2 linked regions of the Sphaerotilus microaerophilus genome follow. The protein of the gene in region 1 binds, or shares a complex with, the protein of each later gene. Links are inferred from orthologs where the notes say so. Each region holds a gene or a part of one and is shown on either strand. Other genes may lie near its edges. The genes, in order: xseA and xseB.

Region 1 (5,837 bases):
CTGCGGCCCGATCGCCAGCGGCCGGCCCCGCCAGCGGGCCGACTCGATCTCGAAGCGAAAGCGCAGCCCCTCCACCCGCCGAGCCGGCATGCCGCTGATCAGGCCGACCACCTGCAGGTCCTCGCCCTCCAGCTCGGGCGCCAGGGCCTGCGCCAGCCGGGCCGCAGCACGCCCGTCCGTCACCGCCCAGCCCGCCAGGACGCCCGCCGCCAGCGCGAGCAACCAGGCCGACACCCTCTGCCGGCGACGCCATGCCACACCCGGCCCGCCGCGCGCCAAGCGCGGGGCCGCCCCACCCGCGGCGACCACCGCAACCGCCGCTGCGAGCAGCAGCGCGGCGCCAAGCGCCGCCAGCCGCTGCACGCCCGTGCCGAGCTGTGCCTGCAGCGTCTGCAGCGCCGTACCGGCCATCCAGCCGGAGCCGGTGGCAAGGAGCAGACCGGGCCCGATCATCGTGCGTATGCGCCCTCCCTGGGGCAGCGGTGCTGCGCCCCGGCCCAGTGTAGGATTCCCGCCGATCGGCAGCCTCCCCCTTCAGGGGGACTTGCCCGCTCTCAACCGTCCCCCTCGAACCTGGCGACTGCGGTCGCCCGCCCTTCCTCTTTCCGGAGCCGCCATGAGCATCCAACAACGCCTCGCCGAGCTGGGCATCAGCCTGCCGCCAGTGGCCGTGCCGGCCGCCGCCTACGTGCCCTTCGTGCGCAGCGGCAACCTCGTCTTCCTGTCCGGCCACATCGCCAAGCGCGACGGCCAGGTCTGGGCCGGCCAGCTCGGGCGCGACGTCACCACCGCCGAGGGCCAGCAGGCCGCGCGCACCGTGGCGATCGACCTGCTCGGCACCCTGCAGGCGGCCGTGGGCGACCTGGAGAACGTCAAGCGCATCGTCAAGGTGATGAGCCTGGTCAACAGCACCAGCGAGTTCACCGAGCAGCACCTGGTCACCAACGGCGCCTCGCAGCTGCTGGGCGAGGTCTTCGGCCCCGAGCGCGGCGCGCACGCGCGCAGCGCCTTCGGCGTGGCGCAGATCCCGCTGGGCGCCTGCGTCGAGATCGAGCTGATCGCCGAGGTGGCATGAACGTGCGGGGACTGCTGGCGCTGCTGACGGCACGCACGCTCTGGGCGCTGGTCGCGCTGGCCTGCTTCGGCTCGGTGGCGATGGCGCTGGTGGCGCAGCACCGCTTCGGCATGGAGCCCTGCCCCTGGTGCGTGCTCCAGCGGGTGATCTTCCTGGCCATCGGGCTGTTCGGCCTGCTCGGGGCACTGCTGCCCAGCCAGCGCATCGCCCAGTTGCTGCTGGGCTGGGTCGGCGTGGGCCTGGCGCTGGTCGGCGCCGCCGCGGCGCTCTACCAGAACCTGGTGGCCGCCAAGTCGGCCTCCTGCGCGCTGACGCTGGCCGACCGCATCATCTCCAGCCTCGGCCTGGACCGCTGGCAGCCCGAGGTCTTCGAGGTGCGCGCCACCTGCGCCGATGCGGCCGTGTCGGTCCTGGGCGTGCCCTTCGAGATCTGGAGCCTGCTGCTCTACCTCGCGCTCGGCGCCGCGGCACTGTGGCTGGCGCTGGGTCGGCCCGGTTCAGGGCCCACAGCAGGGCGGCGCTGAACGACCCGCGCGGCGCTCCCAGAACGACAAAAAGCCCCGGCCGCAAGGTTCGGGGCTTCTTCTCATCCACCGGCCGCAGCGGTCAGGGACCGCCGCGTGCCAGCGTCGATCAGGCGAAGTTGGCTTCGGCGAACGACCAGTTGGCCAGCTTGTCGAGCACGGTCTCGACGAACTTCTGGCGCAGGTTGCGGTAGTCGATGTAGTAGGCGTGTTCCCACACGTCCACGGTGAACAGGGCCTTGTCGGCGGTGGTCAGCGGGGTCCCGGCCGCACCCATGTTGACGATGTCCACCGAGCCGTCGGCCTTCTTGACCAGCCAGGTCCAGCCGGAACCGAAGTTGCCCACGGCGCTCTTGACGAAGGCCTCGCGGAAGGCCGCGAAGCTGCCCCACTTGGCGTCGATGGCCGCGGCCAGCGCGCCGCTCGGAGCGCTGCCGCCATTGGGGGTCAGGCAGTTCCAGAAGAAGGTGTGGTTCCACACCTGGGCGGCGTTGTTGTAGATGCCGCCGCTGGCGCTCTTGACGATCTCTTCCAGGCTCTTGCCGGCGAAATCGGTGCCCGGCACCAGGTTGTTCAGGTTGGTGACGTAGGCCTGGTGGTGCTTGGCGTAGTGGTACTCGAAGGTTTCCTTCGACATGTGGGGCGCCAGCGCATCGGTGGCAAACGGCAGGGCAGGCAGTTCGAACGACATGGTCGGGTTCCTTCTGGGTGATCTTTGCTGCACAGCAGCGGAGGGAGGAAACAGCAGCCGGAGATTGTAGGTAGGCCCGCTCAATCGTGCAGGAGGCGGCCCATGGCCCTGCGCCGGGCTGCCATGGCAACGTCAGGCGTCGCCCTGCGGCGCCACGTCGGTGACACGGGCCTGCACCCGCCCGTCGCGCAGGCGCGCCTGCACCGTCGCGCCGACTGCCACCTGCTGCACCGAGGTCAGGGCACGGCCGCTGTCGTCGCTCAGCCAGGCATAGCCGCGCGAAAGGACCTGCTGCGGGTCGAGCGAGCGCAGCCGCGCCTCCACCAGCGCCAGCCGCTGGGCCTGTGCCGAGCGCTGCGCCTGGGAGGCGCCCCCCAGGCGCGCCTCCAACCGCTGCAGCGCATCGGCCTGGGCACGCAGCGCCGCCGGCAGGGCCTGGACGTGGCGCTGGGCCAGCAGGGCCAGCCGCTGGCGCTGGCGGTGCAGCGCGTCCCCCGGCCGGGCCAGCCGCAGCGCGAGGTGGTCCAGGCGCTGCGCCTCCCGGTCCAGCCGGCGAAGGCTGCGCTGGCGCATCAGGTCGCCCTGGTGCACCAGCGCAGCCAGGCAGCCCTCGCGCTGGGGCGCCGCCAGCTCGGCCGCCGCCGTAGGCGTGGGCGCGCGCAGGTCGGCAGCGAAGTCGGCCAGCGTCACATCCGTCTCGTGGCCGACGCCGCACACCACCGGCAGCGCGGAGCCCGCCACCGCCCGCACCACGCGCTCGTCATTGAAGGCCCAGAGGTCCTCCAGGGAGCCGCCGCCGCGGCAGACGATCAGCGCATCCACCTCGGCCCGGCGGTTGGCGGTGGCGATCGCCGCGGCCAATGCCGCTGGCGCCTCGGCGCCCTGCACCAGCGCCGGGTAGACGATCAGCTCGACGTGCGGCGCGCGCCGCGCCAGCGCGGTGGCCACGTCGCGCAGTGCCGCAGCGGCCAGCGAGGTGACCACGCCCAGCCGACGGGGATAGGCCGGCAGCGGCCGCTTGCGCGCCACGTCGAACAGGCCCTCGGCTGCCAGCCGCGCCTTCAGGCGCAGGAACTGTTCCATCAGTGCACCGGCACCGGCCCGGCGCATCGCCTCGACCACCAGCTGCAGCTCGCCGCGCGGCTCGTACAGCGCCAGCCTGCCGCGCACCTCCACGGCGTGGCCGTCGGCCGGCATGAAATCGAGCAGGCTGGCGGCACGGCGGAACATCGCGCAGCGCAGTGCCGCCGTGCCATCGGGCGCCTTCAGCGTGAAGTAGCAATGCCCGCTGGCGGCGCGAGAGAAGCCGGCGAGCTCCCCGCGCACCGCCACCGCACCGAAGCGCGACTGCAGCGCATCACCCACCGCCTGCACCAGGCCGGCGACCTCCCAGACCTGCGGCTGGACGAAGCGCAGGCTCGCGTCATCCATGCGGGCATCCCCTGGCTGCACTGCAGCGCAGGTGCCTCCGCGGGGTCATGCACTGCGCTTCATCCACAGTTGTGTCGATCTGTGCGCATTCGCACAAAACGCCCCGCCAAGCCGCGAACGTACGTGCAAGTCCTTGATTCATAAGCATTTTATTTGTGAAGAAATACACCGCCGGGGCCGCCACCGGGCGCCGGACCGCGCCAGCACTCACTTTGCACTGCGTTGCCCACAAAGTTATCCACAACCTGGGCACTCAAGAAAGGGCCTCCTGCGCCGAGCCTCGCAACCACGGTCGGGGGGCCACGGCCTGGCCCGATCTGGCAATCCCGGCGAAGGTGCCGGGTGTTGAGGCCATAATCCGCGCCGGCAAGCCGCCGCCCGGCGCGCGACCTCCGCGCACGCGCCGCGGCACTCCGTACCGCTCGCTTCGGGGGACCCCCTTGTTTTCGATCATACAAGCCGCTGGCTGGCCGATCTGGCCGCTGATCCTGTGCTCCATCGCCGCGCTGACCATCATCGTCGAGCGCATCATGAGCCTGATGCCGCGCAAGGTGGCTCCGCCCACACTGCTCGGCGAGGTGGTCACGCTGACCCGCCACGGCCTGCCCAGCAGCGAGGTGATCGGCAAGCTCGAAGCCAACTCGGTGCTCGGTGGCGTGCTGGCCGCGGGTGTGCGCACCGCCGCGCAGGACCCCCGCGCCGACGAGTCCACGCTGCGCCACGCCTTCGAGGCCGCTGGCCGCGCCGCAGCGCACCGGCTGGAGCGCTACCTGAACACCCTGGGCACGCTGGCCTCGGCCGCGCCGCTGCTGGGCCTGCTGGGCACGGTGGTGGGCATGATCGAGATCTTCGGCTCGCAGTCGCCCGGCAACAGCAACCCCGAGCAACTCGCTCACGGCATCTCGGTGGCGCTGTACAACACCGCCTTCGGCCTGATCATCGCCATCCCGGCGCTGATGTTCTACCGCTACTTCCGCGGCCAGATCGACGCCTACATCGTCGAGCTGGAGCAGGCGGCCGAGACGCTGCTGCCGCAGCTGCTTCGCATGAGCGCCACCCCGCGCCGCTGAGCCGCGCACGGGCCCACGAGGAACCGCCATGGCGATGAACTTCCGCCACCGCCGCGCCGAGGAACCGGAGATCAACCTGATCCCCTTCATCGACGTGCTGCTGGTCGTGCTGATCTTCCTGATGCTGTCGACCACCTACTCCAAGTTCAACGAGCTGAAGGTCACCCTGCCGGTGGCCGACACCCGCAAGCTGGAGACGCTCCCGCGCGAGATCGTGGTGGCGGTGTCGGCCGACGGCCACTACGCCATCAACCGCGCGCCGGTCGAAGGCGCGGGCGTCGACACCCTGGTGCTGGCGCTGCAGGCCGCCGCGCAGGGTGACGTGAACCGCCCGGTGATCATCTCTGCCGACGCGATGGCCGCGCACCAGAGCGTGATCAACGTGATGGACGCAGCCCGCCGCGTCGGCCTGGTGCAGCTGACCTTCGCGACGCAGAGCAGCCGCTCGGGGGCGCGCTGAACCTGCGCCCCGAACGCCGTCAGCCGGACACCCGCGCATGAGCGAGGGCTGGGCGCAGCGCATCGAGGCGTCCTGGACCGAGGGCGGCCTGCTGGCCCAGGTCCTGCGCCCGCTCGGCGCCCTGCACGCCGGGCTGGTGGGGCTGCGCCGCGGCCTGTACGCGCTCGGCTGGAAGCGCAGCGAACGGCTGGACGTGCCGGTGATCGTCATCGGCAACCGCGTCGCCGGGGGCGCCGGCAAGACGCCAACCACGCTCGCGCTGGTACAGGCCCTGTGCCGGGCTGGCTGGCACCCGGGCATCGTCTCGCGCGGCCACGGCGGCAGCGCCAGTGCCCCCGTTGAAGTCACGCCCGAGCGCAGCGCCATGGAGGTCGGCGATGAGCCGGTGCTGCTGCAACGGCGCAGCGGCGTGCCGCTGTGGGTGGGGCGCGACCGCGTGGCCGCCGCCCGGGCGCTTCGCCAAGCCCACCCCGAGGTGGATGTGCTGGTCTGCGACGACGGTCTGCAGCACCTGCGCCTGGCGCGCGATCTGGCGGTGATCGTCTTCGACGAGCGCGGCGCCGGCAACGGGCGCCTGCTGCCGGCC
Region 2 (5,678 bases), 1.2 Mb from region 1 along the record:
GCCGCGGCGATGCCGGCCGCGACGATCAGCAGGGTGCCACCCAGCGCGACCAGGTGCACCGGCTCGCCAAACAGCAGCACCCCGTAGACGAAGGCAAAGGCGATGCCCAGGTACTGCAGGCTGGCGTTGACCAGCGGCCGGCCGGTCGCGTAGGCGCGCGTCATCATGAGCTGCGCCACCGTCGCCAGGCCGCCCACCGCCAGCAGCAGTGCCGCACTGCGCCAAGTGTGTGTGTGTAGGCCGCCGGTGAACTGCGACAGCACCGCCCCGGCCACCAGCCCGCCCAGCGAGAAGTAGAAGACGACCCGGCTCTCCGGCTCGCCGACCCGGCCGAGTGCCGTGACCTGCAGGTAGGCCATCGCCGACAGCACGCCCGACAGCAGCCCGAGCAGGCCATGCCAGAGCTGCTGCGCCTCGATGGTCGGGCGCAGCACCATCGCCACGCCGGCAAAGCCGGCCAACACGGAGGCCATCAGCCGGCCGTCGATGCGCGATCCCCCGGCCAGGATGCCCCCGCCGATCAGGAACAGCGCCATCCACACCGACGACATGTAGTTCAGCGTCATCGCCGTGGGCAGCGGCAGGCCCGAGATCGAATAGAACCACAACGACAGGGCCGACACACCAACGATGGCGCGCCACAGGTGCATGCCCGGCACGCGGGTGCGCAGCGTCTCGCCGCGCGCATGTGCCAGCACGGCCAGCACCAGCACGCCGACCAGGCCGCGGTACATCACGATCTCGCCGCTGCCATAGTAGGCCGAGGCCAGCTTGACGCACACGCCCATGGTGGCGAACAGGAAGGCGGCCGCCACCATCAGGGCGCTGGCGGAGGTGAGCGCGGCCCGCCGCCCGGCCCTGCGCCCCGCCGACGGGGCATGGCCGGGAGACGGGTCAGGCGACGTCATTCAGGCGCGTGCTCGCCCATGCGACGGCGGTACCACTCGTGGAAGTGCTGCATGCCGTCCTCCATCGGGCTCTGGTAAGGACCGACCTCGTTGTCGCCGCGCGCCAGCAGCGCCTTGCGCCCGGCGTCCATGCGCTCGCCGATCTCGTCGTCCTCGATGCAGGTCTCCATGTAGGCGGCCTGCTGGGCTTCGACGTACTCGCGCTCGAAGGCGGCGATCTCCTCGGGGTAGTAGAACTCCACCGTGTTGAGCGTCTTCTCCGGGCTGATCGGGTAGACGGTCGAGACCGTCAGCACGTTCGGGTACCACTCGACCATCACGTTCGGGTAGTAGGTCAGCCAGATCGCGCCGTGCCGTGGGACCACCCCGTTCTGGAAGCGTGCCACCTGCTCGTGCCAGCGGCGGTAGACCTCCGACCCCGGCTTGCCCAGCGCCTTGCCGATGCCCTGGGCCACGCCCACGGTCTGCACCGAGTACTCGCGGCCCATCTCCCAGCGCAGGTCGTCACAGGTGACGAAGTTGCCCAGGCCGGGGTGGAAGGGGCCGACGTGGTAGTCCTCCAGGTAGACCTCGATGAAGGTCTTCCAATTGTAATTGCACTCGTGCTGGATGACCTTGTCGAAGACGTAGCCGTCGAAGCTCAGGTCGGCACGCGGACCCATGCCGGCCAGGTCCGCCTCGATGTCGCGTCCGTTGTCCTCGAAGACCAGCCCGTTCCAGGTGCGCACCGGGTAGTTGCGCAGGTTCAGGCAGGGATCCTCGACGAAGTGCGGCGCACCCAGCAGCTTGCCGTGCAGGTCGTAGGTCCAGCGGTGCAGCGGGCACACCACAGCGCCACCCGAGTTGCCGCGGCCCTTGAGCATCACGGCCTGGCGGTGACGGCAGACGTTGGAGACCAGTTCGACCCCGTTGGCGGTGCGCACCAGCGCACGGCCCTCGCCTTCCTGCGCGAGCGCATGGAAATCGCCGACCTGGGGGACCATCAGCTCATGCCCCAGGTAGCGCGGACCGGACTGGAAGATGAGTCGCGCCTCCTGATCGAAGAGCAGCGGGTCGAAATAACTCGACACCGGCAGTTGAGTGCGACTTCTTTGCAGCGCGGTCTGCGCAAGGCTCAGGTCGGACATGATCCCCAGGATCTCCAAAAATGCATGTCGAACCACCACCCGGATCGGCCCGGGCCTGGGCGGAAGGGAAACCGTGTGCAACCGGACGTTGCGAATTGAACGTGGCAGCTCACCCGATCACACGGTTGGGCCGGGGTGGGCGGTTGCCCAAGGCGAATTGCGGATTGTAGCCGGCGTCTTCCTGCGGGCCCGGGGGGCGTGCAGTCTGCCGCGCCGATGTGCCTGCACGACGAAGACACCTCGCCCAGCCAGGCAAGCCAACCAGGTCCGGCCGTTCCCGACGCCTACAATCGAAAGTTTCTCCCCCGCCCATGTCGAAGCGCGCGCCCTCCCCTTCCTCACCCGCCCCGATGGCCGAGCCCGCCAGCTACGAGGCTGCCCTGGCCGAACTGGACCGCCTGGTCCAGGCGATGGAAAGTGCCCAGCTGCCGCTCGACCAGCTGCTGGACAGCTACCGGCGCGGTGCCGAACTGCTGGGCTGGTGCCGTGGCCGCCTGGACGCGGTGGAACAGCAGGTCAAGGTGCTGGAGAACGGTCAGCTCCAGGCTTGGAGCGACGCGGCATGAGCAGGCCGATGCCCCGGTGGCCCGCGCGGCTGCGCCCTTCGCAAGGAATCCCGTCATGACACGATTGGCATTCGATGCCTGGGCTGGCGAACAACTCGCCCGCGTCGAGGCCCAGCTCGACGCGCTGGTGCTCGCCGACGCCCCGGCCGGCCTGGGCGATGCGATGCGCTATGGCGTGCTCGACGGCGGCAAGCGCCTGCGCCCGCTGCTGGTGCTCGCCGCCGCCCAGGCGGTGCAGGGTGAATGTGCGATCGCCCTGCGCGCAGCCTGCGCGGTCGAGCTGATCCACGCCTATTCGCTCATCCACGACGACATGCCGTGCATGGACAACGACGTGCTGCGCCGCGGCAAGCCCACCGTGCACGTGCAGTACGGCGAAGCCCGCGCGATGCTGGCCGGCGACGCGATGCAGGCCCTGGCCTTCGAGGTGCTGACGCCGTCCGACACCCCCGCCGACGACCTGCCCTCCCTGGCGCTGCAGGCCAGGCTGTGCAGCCTGCTGGCGCGTGCCTCGGGCGTGTTCGGGATGGCCGGCGGACAGGCCATCGACCTGGCCAGCGTCGGCCACCAGCTCGACGAGCAGTCCCTGCAGGACATGCACCGCCGCAAGACCGGCGCCCTGCTGCAGGCCAGCGTGCTGATGGGGGCTGCCTGCGGCCGCACCACGCCCGCGGCCTGGGCGGCCCTGGCCGACTACGGTGCCGCCATCGGCCTGGCCTTCCAGGTGGTCGACGACATCCTCGATGTCACCCAGGCTTCCGACGTGCTCGGCAAGACCGCCGGCAAGGACGCCGATCAGAACAAGCCCACCTACGTCTCCCTGCTCGGCCTGGAGGGCGCCCGCGCCCGCGCCGTGGAACTGCACGGGCGCGCCCGTGTCGCGCTGGAGGCCAGTGGCGTCCCCGACCAGCGCTGGCTGGCGATGCTGGCCGACCGCGTGGTCGACCGCGAATCCTGAGCCACGCACTGCCCAGACGCCGGCCCGTGCGCCGCCTCCCGATGGAACCTCTCCTGCGATGAACACCTCCTCCGCCCACCCGCTGCTCTCCCGCATCGACAGCCCGGCCGACGTACGCCGGCTCGCGCGCGCGGAGCTCAAGCAGCTGGCCGTCGAGCTGCGCGAGTTCCTGCTGCAGAGCGTGTCGCGCACCGGCGGCCACCTGTCATCCAACCTCGGCACGGTGGAGCTGACCGTCGCGCTCCACCACGTCTTCCACACCCCCGAGGATCGGCTGGTGTGGGACGTGGGCCACCAGACCTACCCGCACAAGATCCTCACTGGCCGGCGTGACCGCATGCACACGCTGCGCCAGCTGGACGGCCTGTCGGGCTTCCCGCGCCGGGCCGAGAGCGAGTACGACACCTTCGGCACCGGGCACTCGTCCACCTCGATCTCGGCCGCGCTCGGCATGGCGATGGCGGCCCAGCTCAAGGGCGAGAAGCGCCGCGCCGTGGCCATCATCGGCGACGGCTCGATGACCGCGGGCATGGCCTTCGAGGCACTGAACAACGCCGGCATGCCGCACGCCGGCAAGGTGCCCAACCTGCTGGTGATCCTGAACGACAACGACATGTCGATCAGCCCGCCGGTGGGCGCACTCAACAAGTACCTGGCCCGGCTGATGAGCGGCAAGTTCTACGCCGCCGCGCGCGAGGGCGCCAAAAACGTGCTGAAGAACGCGCCGCCGCTGTTCGAGCTGGCGCGCCGCTTCGAGGAACACGCCAAGGGCATGGTCGTGCCGGGCACGATCTTCGAGGAGCTGGGCTTCAACTACGTCGGCCCGATCGACGGCCACGACCTCGATGCGCTGATCCCGACGCTGGAGAACCTGCGCGACAAGTCCGGCGCGCAGTTCCTGCACGTGGTCACCCGCAAGGGCTATGGCTACAAGCTGGCCGAGGCCGATCCGATCTCCTATCACGGTCCCGGCAAGTTCGACCCCCGCATCGGCCTGGTCAAGCCGGCCACGCCGCCCAAGCCCACCTTCACCCAGGTCTTCGGCCAGTGGCTGTGCGACATGGCCGAGGCGGATCCGAAGCTGGTCGGCATCACGCCAGCCATGCGCGAGGGCTCCGGCATGGTGGAGTTCCACCGGCGCTTCCCGGACCGTTACCACGACGTGGGCATCGCCGAGCAGCATGCGGTCACCTTCGCCGCCGGCCTGGCCTGCGAGGGCCTCAAGCCGGTGGTGGCGATCTACTCCACCTTCCTGCAGCGCGCCTACGACCAGCTGATCCACGACGTGGCGCTGCAGAACCTGCCGGTGGTGTTCGCGCTCGACCGCGCCGGCCTGGTCGGTGCCGATGGGGCCACCCATGCGGGCGCCTACGACATCGCCTACCTGCGCTGCATCCCGAACGTCTCGCTGATCGCCCCCGCCGATGAGCCGGAGCTGCGCCGCGCCCTGACCAGCGCCCACCACCACGGCGCACCCGTGGCGGTGCGCTATCCGCGCGGCAGCGGCGCCGGCCTGGCGGTGGGCAGCGAGCTGGACGAGCTGCCCTGGGGCCAGGGCGAGGTCCGCCGCGACAGCGCCGCAGCGCCCGGCAGCGGCCGGCGCATCGCCATCCTGGCTTTCGGCAGCCTGCTCTACCCGGCGCTCGAAGCCGCCGAGGCGCTGGACGCCAGCGTGGCCAACATGCGCTTCATCAAGCCGCTGGACACGGCCCTGGTCGAGCGCCTGGGCCGCAGCCACGACGCGCTGGTGACGGTGGAGGAAGGCTGCCTGGCAGGCGGGGCCGGCTCTGCCGTGCTGGAGGCCCTGCAGGCAGCGGGCATCAAGGTGCCCGTGCTCAACCTGGGGCTGCCCGACCGCTACATCGAGCACGGCGACCCGGCGCTGCTGCTGGCGCAGTGCGGGCTGGATGCCGCGGGCATCGAGGCCTCGATCCGCCAGCGCTTCGCCGGCACCCTCGGCGGCAGCCACCTGCGCCCGGTCGCGAACGGCTGACCGGCCAAGCCACTGACCCATGGATCGGGCTGAGGCGCCCGGTCGGCGCAAGGCCTCGCAGGCCGTGCGCCCGCTTCACCCGGTTCAGTGGGGCCGGCACACCAGGAAGCGCTGGACCGAGCGGCA

Evidence for each region.
Region 2: the proteins of xseA (region 1) and xseB are in contact, whole or in part, in a cryo-EM structure (PDB 8TXR), measured with the Escherichia coli proteins. The link is inferred for Sphaerotilus microaerophilus from one-to-one orthologs.

The regions. Positions count from the first base shown.
Region 1 is NZ_AP025730.1:4,125,531-4,131,367, forward strand. What follows is about bases 1,573-4,428. They hold xseA (exodeoxyribonuclease VII large subunit), read right to left. Parts: upstream 3,722-4,428; coding sequence 2,423-3,721; downstream 1,573-2,422. Other genes in these bases: NGK70_RS17590 (disulfide bond formation protein B), read left to right, coding at 1,573-1,599; NGK70_RS17595 (Fe-Mn family superoxide dismutase), read right to left, coding at 1,709-2,290; NGK70_RS17605 (MotA/TolQ/ExbB proton channel family protein), read left to right, coding at 4,162-4,428. Outside these bases: NGK70_RS17580 (DNA internalization-related competence protein ComEC/Rec2), read right to left, coding at 1-453; NGK70_RS17585 (RidA family protein), read left to right, coding at 617-1,075; more of NGK70_RS17590, read left to right, coding at 1,072-1,572; more of NGK70_RS17605, read left to right, coding at 4,429-4,791; NGK70_RS17610 (ExbD/TolR family protein), read left to right, coding at 4,826-5,251; lpxK (tetraacyldisaccharide 4'-kinase), read left to right, coding at 5,289-5,837. UniProt on the Escherichia coli protein: Bidirectionally degrades single-stranded DNA into large acid-insoluble oligonucleotides, which are then degraded further into small acid-soluble oligonucleotides.
Region 2 is NZ_AP025730.1:5,359,003-5,364,680, forward strand. The notes cover bases 1,297-3,993. They hold xseB (exodeoxyribonuclease VII small subunit), read left to right. Parts: upstream 1,297-2,385; coding sequence 2,386-2,601; downstream 2,602-3,993. Other genes in these bases: NGK70_RS23065 (aromatic ring-hydroxylating oxygenase subunit alpha), read right to left, coding at 1,297-2,035; NGK70_RS23075 (polyprenyl synthetase family protein), read left to right, coding at 2,657-3,559; dxs (1-deoxy-D-xylulose-5-phosphate synthase), read left to right, coding at 3,618-3,993. In the rest of the region: NGK70_RS23060 (DMT family transporter), read right to left, coding at 1-818; more of NGK70_RS23065, read right to left, coding at 905-1,296; more of dxs, read left to right, coding at 3,994-5,552; NGK70_RS23085 (response regulator), read right to left, coding at 5,637-5,678. UniProt on the Escherichia coli protein: Bidirectionally degrades single-stranded DNA into large acid-insoluble oligonucleotides, which are then degraded further into small acid-soluble oligonucleotides.